Regions from separate parts of the Clostridium sp. AF32-12BH genome, predicted to be linked through region 3. Evidence: predicted binding sites of a transcription regulator. Region 3 holds the regulator's gene; each other region holds the start of a gene.
What was found. Region 3 encodes Rex, which represses fermentation and respiration genes when NADH is low (regulators of the CRP and FNR family bind a similar motif). Its sites were predicted from a motif close to ATTGTTAANNNNTTAACAAT; they were not measured.
Positions count from the first base shown of each region.

Region 1: gap (type I glyceraldehyde-3-phosphate dehydrogenase) is a predicted target of Rex. The motif match lies at 1,215-1,234, and genes of this name have one in related genera.
Region 2: adhE (bifunctional acetaldehyde-CoA/alcohol dehydrogenase) is a predicted target of Rex. The motif match lies at 1,513-1,532, and genes of this name have one in related genera.

Region 1 covers NZ_QUEH01000019.1:34,841-38,125, forward strand. The annotation lists gene DWZ40_RS16425 (Na/Pi cotransporter family protein) at 1-1,023, shown strand, start outside; gene gap (type I glyceraldehyde-3-phosphate dehydrogenase) at 1,269-2,300, shown strand; gene DWZ40_RS16435 (phosphoglycerate kinase) at 2,481-3,285, shown strand, end outside.
Region 2 covers NZ_QUEH01000020.1:23,081-26,365, forward strand. The annotation lists gene DWZ40_RS16785 (ParB/RepB/Spo0J family partition protein) at 1-421, shown strand, start outside; gene DWZ40_RS16790 (DUF4446 family protein) at 569-1,096, shown strand; gene adhE (bifunctional acetaldehyde-CoA/alcohol dehydrogenase) at 1,621-3,285, shown strand, end outside.
Region 3 covers NZ_QUEH01000012.1:54,719-58,003, forward strand. The annotation lists gene abc-f (ribosomal protection-like ABC-F family protein) at 1-964, opposite strand, end outside; gene DWZ40_RS12720 (redox-sensing transcriptional repressor Rex) at 1,141-1,815, shown strand; gene DWZ40_RS12725 (NAD(P)H-hydrate dehydratase) at 2,002-3,285, shown strand, end outside.

The sequences.
Region 1 (3,285 bases), on a different contig from region 3:
ATCGTAACGACCAATGCAGCAATCTATATTACCCTTGGCCAGAACATTGGTTCCTGTGTAACAGCAATGCTGTCCAGTATGGGAGGTTCCCGTACCGCAAAGCGTGCAGCGGTTATGCATCTGACTTTCAACGTGATCGGTGCGATTGTGTTTGGAACCATTGGTTTTATCTTTTTCAGTCTGCGTCCGGCTTTTGCGGCGGCGAATATCAATGCGGTACAGATTTCTATCTTCCATACGATCTTTAACCTGTCCATGACAACGCTGCTGTTCCCATTTGCAGATGTACTGGTAAAAATCTCCGGTATCGTTGTGAAAGAGAAAGAAGAAAAAGAACCGGTTGTGGAAGATGCAGAAACAGCTGCAACCCTCAAGCATCTGGATGAGCGTATTTTTGAGTCTCCGGCCTTTGCCGTTGAGACAGCTGCCCTTGAAGTAGTCCATATGGGCCAGATCACCTATGAAAATGTAACACGCGCCATTGATGCAGTCCTGACGGTGAACTCCGATGAGGTGGAAACCGTATTTAAGGTGGAGCAGACCATCAACAACATGGAAAAGATGCTGACAGAATACCTGATCAAGGTAGACAATCTTTCCCTGACCGAGAAACAGAAGAAGGTTGTAAACAACTTATTCTACAGTGTCAGCGATATCGAGCGTATCGGTGACCATGCGGAAAACCTGGCGGAGCAGGCTCAGTATATGGTGGAACACAGACTTCAGTTTTCCACTACCGGATCGGATGATTTGCGTTCGATCAGTGACAGCGTATTAAAATCGTTCCAGTATGCCATCGATGCGAGACAGAATGGAAATATGGAGGCAGTACGAAAAGTTAGCCAGTACGAGGACGATGTCGACAGCCAGGAAGAAGAACTCCGCGAAAAACACATCGAGCGTTTGTCAGCAGGCGAGTGCAATGCATCGGCAGGTGTCGTCTTCCTCGATATCATCAGCAATCTGGAACGTGTATCCGATCATGCCTACAATCTGGCTGGATATGTAAAAGATGAGATGTAAATCATGACAGATTGATGCGAGAAAAAATACAGAAACAGCGTTCTTTGTATACAAAGCACAAAAGAAAGCCCTTCGGAGCCGGTCTCCGAGGGGCTTCTTTGACAAAAACAAGACGAAAATTCAAGTGTTTTTGTCAATATGGCAAAAAAAGGCTTGCTATTTTGTGTGTAATTAGGTACAATAAGAACAAGGTTGATGAGTTTTTAACAATCATCATATTTTTAACAATCTAGGAGGAATGAATCATGGCAGTTAAAGTAGCAATCAATGGTTTTGGTCGTATCGGCCGTCTGGCTTTCAGACAGATGTTTGGCGCAGAAGGTTATGAGGTAGTGGCTATCAACGACTTAACCGATCCGAAGATGTTAGCTCACTTATTAAAATACGATACCGCACAGGGCGGATACGCAGGTCACATCGGTGAAGGCAAGCACACCGTAGAGGCTGGCGAGGATTCCATCACAGTTGACGGCAAGAAGATCACTATCTACAAAGAAGCTAAGGCAGCAGACCTTCCGTGGGGAGAGATCGGCGTAGATGTAGTATTAGAGTGTACTGGTTTCTACACCTCCAAAGAGAAAGCACAGGCTCACATTGACGCAGGCGCAAAGAAAGTTGTTATCTCCGCTCCGGCAGGAAACGACTTAAAGACCATCGTTTACAGCGTAAACGAGAACACCCTGACTGCAGAGGATACCATCATTTCCGCAGCATCCTGCACCACCAACTGCTTAGCACCTATGGCGAAGGCACTGAACGATTACGCTCCGATCCAGTCTGGTATCATGAGCACCATTCATGCTTACACCGGCGACCAGATGATCCTGGATGGTCCGCACAGAAAAGGTGATTTAAGAAGAGCAAGAGCAGGCGCTGCAAACATCGTTCCGAACTCCACCGGTGCTGCAAAGGCAATCGGTCTGGTTATTCCGGAGTTAAACGGCAAGCTCATCGGTTCTGCACAGCGTGTTCCGGTGCCGACCGGTTCTACCACCATCTTAACCGCAGTTGTTAAGAAAGCTGGCGTTACCAAAGAGGATATCAACGCAGCTATGAAAGCAGCAGCAAGCGAGTCCTTCGGCTACAACGAGGATCCGATCGTTTCTTCCGATGTTATCGGTATGAAGTACGGTTCCCTGTTCGATGCAACCCAGACCATGGTAGCTCAGATCGCAGATGATCTGTACGAGGTTCAGGTTGTTTCATGGTACGACAACGAGAACTCTTACACCAGCCAGATGGTTCGCACCATCAAATACTTCGCAGAGCTGGCATAATTTCTGCTAAAGAAAATTATTACAAAAGACTCAGATTAGGGTCCGGTCACGTGTGGACCGGATCCTTTTTCGCTTTATAGTGCTACATTTGGGAATCTGGAAAAAGATTGGTTGCTGCCCGCATAGCACGCAAACAGCAGCCATGCAGAAAATTTGGATACAGGAAAGGGGATTACCTCCATGTTAAATAAAAAAAGTATTGATGATCTGAAAAATTTAAAAGGAAAAAGAGTGCTGGTGCGCTGTGATTTCAACGTTCCGTTAAAGAATGGTGTCATCACCGATGAGACCCGTATCGTGGCTGCACTCCCGACCATCCAGAAGCTGATCGGTGAGGGCGCAAAGGTCATTCTTTGTTCCCATCTTGGCAAAGTAAAGAATGGTCCGAACGAGGGTGAGTCCTTAGCTCCGGTTGCAGTACGCCTGTCCGAAAAGCTGGGCAAAGAGGTTGTATTCGTAGCAGATTACAACGTAACCGGTGAGGCAGCAACCAAAGCAGTAGAAGCGATGAAAGAAGGCGATGTTGTCCTTCTTCAGAATACCCGTTTCCGCGGCGCAGAAGAGACCAAGAACGGCGAACAGTTCAGCAAAGAGCTGGCTGACCTGGCAGATGACTATGTATGCGACGCATTCGGTTCCTCCCACAGAGCACACGCTTCCGTAGAGGGCGTAACCAAATTCATCACCGCAAAGGGCGGTACCAACGCAGTTGGTTATCTGATGCAGAAAGAAATTGATTTCCTGGGCAATGCAGTAGAAAATCCGGTAAGACCGTTCGTAGCAATCCTGGGCGGCGCAAAGGTTGCGGACAAGTTAAATGTAATTTCCAACCTGCTTGAGAAATGCGATACCCTGATCATCGGCGGCGGCATGGCGTTCACCTTCTTAAAGGCAGAGGGCAAGGAAATCGGTAAATCCCTGGTAGATGATACCAAGTTAGATTACTGTAAAGAGATGCTGGAAAAGGCTGAGAAGCTTGGCAAGA
Region 2 (3,285 bases), on a different contig from region 3:
GAAAAATCGTACAACGATTACCAACAGTATGCGCTTGTTGAATCTGACTCCGGAAGTTCAAAAGATGCTTGTTGAGGGGCGCATCAGCAGTGGACATGCGAGAGCTCTTCTGGCTTTGAGCGATCCGCAGCAGCAGATCGAACTTGCGAAAAAAGTTGAATTGGAACGAATGAGTGTCCGGGAAATTGAAAAAGCTGTAAAATTACTGGGCAAGGAAAAGAAAGAAAAGAAAAAGAAAGAAGTGGATGAAGCGGTTGAACTTGTATTTCAGAATATGGAAAACCGTATGAAAACCGTAATGGGAACGAAAGTGAATATCAGCCGCAAGGATAAAACAAAAGGAAAGATCGAAATCGAATATTACTCTGAGGCTGAGTTGGAACGGATTGTCGAGTTGATCGAATCCATTCAGCCGATGTAGTTTTACCGGTTACACATTTTTTTGCAGCAGACTGGATTTATAAATGGAAAGTCTGAGAGAAATACGAAACAAGTAGAGGAATATTTACGATATGTTTGCGCAGTGCGCAGATGAGTAACCACAAAACGGAAAGACGGGATTTATTATATGGAAGGAAGTATTTTAAATAATCTGGGATTTGACCCGGTTTATCTTTTGATAGCATTGGCAGTTTTGACTCTGGTCTTACTGGTTGTAACCGTTATGTGTCTGATCAACATGAGGAAACTTTATCGCAGATATGATATTTTTATGCGTGGAAGAGATGCGGAGACCATGGAAAATCTGATCATTGAGCAGATGAATGATATCATTGACCTGAAATCACAGGATCGTTTTAATAAGGATTCCATTCGTACTGCTAATAAAAACAGTCGTGCTGCATTCCAGAAAATCGGAATTGTAAAATACAATGCGTTTAAAGGCATGGGTGGAAATTTGAGTTTTGCGTTGGCTCTTCTGGATTATACCAATACGGGATTTGTCCTGAATTCTGTTCACAGTCGGGAAGGCTGTTATTTGTATTTGAAAGATGTAGAGCGCGGGGAAACGGAGGTTTTGCTGGGAGCAGAAGAAAAAGAAGCTCTGGAACAGGCCTTGGGATACAGAGAAAAGAAACCGACGCAGGAATCTTGATGATATAATTGTATAGGAAAAGATAAAAAGTAATTTCAGGAAAAGTGTGAAAACGCAGACAGACAATCAGGAAAATCGAGATAACTGAAAAGATGAGCAAAAATAAGCGGAAACAGCAAGTAAAATACAAGTAGAAAACAAGCGGAAACAGCCAGTAAAAAGAGCAAGTAGAAAACAAGCAGAAACAGCGCAGTTCAAAATAGAAGGATAGAAGTCCAGATAATGGATCTCTATCCTTCTATTTTTGTAAAAATTTTTTTATTTGTTCGTTTTTCTGGATTTTTATAAATGACAGACGCGCAGTTTTGAAAGCCGACAGGAACAAGGAGAATATGATATCAAATAGATGAAAATAAAAGTACATTGTATACATACAAACTGTACGAAAAAAAAGACAGGAAGAAAAATAAAAATATATTGACAATTATTTAACGAGTGGTATAATACTAACAGAATTGATCGTTAAAAAAATATCGGAAAAGATCAAGAAACCCCACTCACACAAATCGTTGGAGGATAAGAATATGGCAAAGAAAGAGATGACAGCAGTTCCGGAAATCATCGACAATGTAGAAGCACTGGAAAAGAAAATGGCTGCTATGCGTGAAGCACAGAAGGTATTTGCAACTTATACGCAGGATCAGGTTGACAAAATTTTCCATGCAGCAGCAATCGCGGCAAATCAGATGCGAATTCCGTTAGCCAAGATGGCTGTGGAAGAGACCGGAATGGGCGTTGTAGAGGATAAAGTAATTAAGAACAACTATGCTGCAGAGCATATTCACAATGCTTACAAGAATATGAAAACCTGCGGTGTGATCGAAGAAGATAAGGCATATGGTATCAAGAAAATTGCAGAGCCGATCGGTCTGGTTGCAGCAGTAATCCCAACTACCAACCCAACCTCTACCGCAATCTTCAAGACGCTGATCTGCTTGAAGACCAGAAATGCCATTATCATTTCCCCGCATCCGCGTGCAAAGGCCTGCACCATTGCAGCCGCTAAGGTGGTTCTGGATGCAGCAGTAAAGGCTGGTGCTCCGGAGGGCATCATCGGCTGGATCGATGTTCCGTCTCTGGAACTTACCAATACCGTTATGAAGGATGCAGACATCATTCTGGCAACCGGTGGTCCTGGCATGGTAAAGGCAGCATATTCTTCCGGCAAACCGGCTCTTGGTGTAGGTGCTGGTAATACTCCGGCTATCATCGACGAGACTGCAGACATTAAACTGGCTGTTAACTCCATTATCCATTCCAAGACCTTTGATAATGGTATGATCTGCGCATCTGAGCAGTCTGTAACGGTACTTGCTCCGGTTTATGAAGCAGTAAAGAAAGAGTTCGCATACCGCGGCTGTTATTTCTTAAAGCCGGATGAGATTGAGAAAGTAAGAAAGACCATCCTGATCAATGGTTCCCTGAATGCAAAGATCGTTGGTCAGAGTGCATTTAAGATTGCGCAGATGGCAGGTGTTGAGGTCCCGGAGGATACCAAGATCCTGATCGGTGAGGTGGAGTCCGTGGACATCAGCGAGGAGTTCGCGCATGAGAAGCTGTCTCCGGTTCTTGCCATGTATAAGGCACAGACCTTCGATGAGGCAATCGCCAAAGCAGAGCGTCTGGTTGCAGATGGTGGTTACGGTCATACCTCTTCTCTTTACATCAATGTAAACGAGAAAGAGAAAATGGCAAAACATGCAGCTGCCATGAAGACTTGCCGTATCCTGATCAATACGCCGTCTTCTCACGGTGGTATCGGTGATCTGTATAACTTTAAGCTGCTTCCGTCTCTGACACTGGGCTGCGGCTCCTGGGGCGGCAACTCTGTATCTGAAAACGTAGGTGTCAAGCATCTGCTGAACATTAAGACGGTTGCTGAGAGGAGAGAGAACATGCTGTGGTTCCGTACACCGGAGAAGGTATATTTCAAGAAAGGCTGCATGCCGGTTGCTTTAAGTGAGCTGAAGGATGTCATGGGCAAGAAGAGAGCTTTCATCGTAACCGACTCCTTCCTGTATATGAACGGTTATACCAAACCGATTACCGATAAACTGGATGAGATGGGCATTGTTTACCAGTGCTTCTCCAACGTACAGCCGGATCCGACCCTGGCAAATGCAATCGAGGGCGCAAAGGCCATGACCGCATTCCAGCCGGATGTCATCATCGCACTGGGCGGTGGTTCT
Region 3 (3,285 bases):
CAATGTTTGGCTCCAGGGTGATCCGCATCTCATCCTGGATCTCGGCAGGCTTTTCTAAAACCTGGATCTTGGAGAGCATTTTCTCGCGGCTTTCTGCACGTTTGATAGACTTTTCCCGGTTGAAGGATTTTAATTTGGTGATGACCTCCTCCTGGTGTTTGATTTCCTGCTGCTGGTTTAACCAGGCCTTCATCTGGGCAGAGCGGATCATGGCTTTCTTTTCGCTGTAGGCAGTGTAATTTCCAAGGTAGACAGAAGCATGTCCCTGCTCCAACTCCACAACTTTTGTGACAACGCGGTTTAAGAAGTACCGGTCATGTGCTACGATGATCACGGCACCGTTATAGTTTAAGAGATAGGTTTCCAGCCAGGCGATGGATTCCATGTCCAGATGGTTGGTTGGCTCATCGAGGAGGATGATATCCGGGCGGGAGAGCAGAAGCTTGCCGAGGGATACACGGGTCTTCTGACCGCCGGAGAGGGTTGAGACTGTTTTGTCAAATTCGTCTTCCGTGAATCCGAGACCTTTTAATACTCCGGTCAGTTCGCTTTTCCAGGCATATCCGTTTTCCAGCTCGAATGTATGGCTTAAACGGCTGTATGTAGAAAGCATCTGCTCCAGTTCTTCGCCTGAGGCATGCTGCATACGGATCTCCAGTTCCCGGATCTCAAGCTCCATGTCGATGATGGGCTGCTTGACTTCTTTTAATTCTTCATAAATGGTACGGCTGCTGTCCAGATCCTGATGCTGTGCCAGGTATCCGAGTGTTTTGCCTTTTGCAAGGACAACTTCGCCGGAATCTGCAGCGAGTTCGCCGACGATGATCTTTAACAGAGTGGACTTTCCGGCTCCGTTGATTCCGACAATCGCGGCTTTTTCCTGGTCTTCTATATGGAAAGAAACTTCGGACAGGATTTCATCTGTACCAAATGCTTTGCTGATGTGATTGCATGATAAAATCATAGATAACTCCATTTCGTTACGTTTTCTACTATAAGACTTATCAAGTATAATATAGGTTTTTGGCACTTGTAAAGGCTTTCTGTGTATTTTTTGCTCAGGAATTGTTTGAACATTGACATAGATTTCGCAAACGGTTATAATAGATTACAATAGTTTACGTATAGGAGATGTGCAGCATGGAAAACAGAGAGATATCCAAAGCAGTCATTACAAGGCTTCCGCGGTATTACCGTTACCTCGGAGAGTTATTGGAATCAGGTGTAGAGCGTATCTCATCCAATGAACTCAGTACCCGGATGAAAGTGACTGCTTCCCAGATTCGTCAGGATTTAAATAATTTCGGAGGATTTGGCCAGCAGGGCTACGGGTATAATGTAAAATACTTATATACAGAAATCGGTAAAATTCTTGGAATCGACCGCCAGCATAACCTGATCATCATCGGTGCCGGAAATTTAGGACAGGCGATTGCGAATTATGCAAACTTTGAAAAGCGTGGTTTCATTATCAAAGGAATGTTTGATATCAATCCAAGACTGATCGGTCTTGTGGTACGCGGTATAGAGATCCGTGGTGTCGACGATCTGGAACAGTTCATCAAAGACAATAACGTCCAGATGGCGGCACTGACCATCCCGAAGACGAAAGCACCGGAAATCGCGGACAGGCTTGTGAATGCGGGAATCAAGGCAATCTGGAATTTTGCGCATGTGGACCTGAATGTACCGGATGATGTCGTTGTTGAAAATGTACATCTTTCGGAAAGCCTGATGCGCTTGTCCTACCGGGTATGCAGCATGCAGGACCGAAAGAAAGAAGAAGAGCAAAAGAAGGCGCAGGGCGAATCATAACAGAACCGTGTGAAGGGGAAGCGCGTTATTGTTCACAGGCTGGTTTTTGAACAGTAATGCAAGGGCCGGCAGGCAGGGGTAAGCGAATTCTCCTGCCTGTCGTTTTTTGCTACATGGGAAAATGAGAGTTGCCGGGCACGTATGCGCAAACAGCAGCAAACGATGTCCTATTCAAGGAGGCGGAACATGAATTATGCAGTAACTGCACAGCAAATGAAAGCAGTCGACCAGAATACAATCAGGGAAATCGGGATTCCGTCAATGGTTTTGATGGAGCGCGCAGCGCTTGCAGTTGCTAAGACAGCAGAACGTATGGCAGCCGAGCGGGGATGGGGAAAAAATGCCCATATTCTTGCGGTATGCGGGACAGGAAACAATGGGGCAGACGGTGTGGCAGCCGGGCGGATTTTGCAGGAACGCGGCTATGAAGTCAGCCTTTTCTTTGCCGGAAATGCGCAGTACGATTCGGAAGAGATGAAACATCAGAAGCGGATTGCAAAAAATTTAAATGTGCCGAAACTATCGGCAGAAGAATATGAAAACGCAGATTGCGACATCATTCTGGATGCCTTGTTTGGAATTGGTCTTGGCCGCGATATTACCGGGGAATACCGAAAAGTACTGGAAATACTGGAACGCATACGTGAGCGGTGTGATGCTGGTGTGATCGCAGTCGATACACCATCCGGAATTCATGGAAGTACGGGAGAAATCATGGGAGCAGCACTGGCTGCCGACGTGACGGTAACGTTTGGATATCCAAAAACAGGACTGTTATTGTATCCTGGAAAAAAATATGTTGGAAAACTTGAGGTGGCTGATATCGGCTTCTCAAAGATCAGCCTGTTAAAGAGCGGATGGGATGCAAAGGTCCTGACGCCGGAGGATTTAAGCAAGCTTCCCAAACGGCAGGAAGACGGCAACAAAGGGACTTTTGGAAAAGTCCTTGTGATCGCGGGAAGCCGTGGAATGAGCGGGGCTGCTTATTTTACAGCGCTTGGCGCATACCGTACGGGAGCGGGGCTGGTGAAAATCCTTACTGTGCCGGAAAACCGGACAGTCTTGCAGACGCAGCTTCCGGAGGCAATCGTATCCTGCTATGATCCGGATGAAGAAGAGACCATGCAAACAATACTGGAAAAGGAGTGTGCCTGGGCTGATGTGATCGCAGCGGGACCCGGACTGGGGCAGGATGCTTACACAGAGTATCTGTTGGAAACGGTTCTGTCCGACGCTTATGTGCCGATTGTTCTAGATGCAGATGGGTTAAACTGTGTGGCATCCCATCCGTATCTGACACGTTATTTTACAGAGAATATTATTATTACACCGCATATGGGCGAAATGAGCCGGCTGACCTCGGTTCCGGCAGCTGATCTGAAAAAGGCACCGCTGGAAGAGGCTAGGGCCTATAGTGCCCGTTATGGCACCGTTTGTGTGTTAAAAGATGCAGTTACTGTGATCACGGAT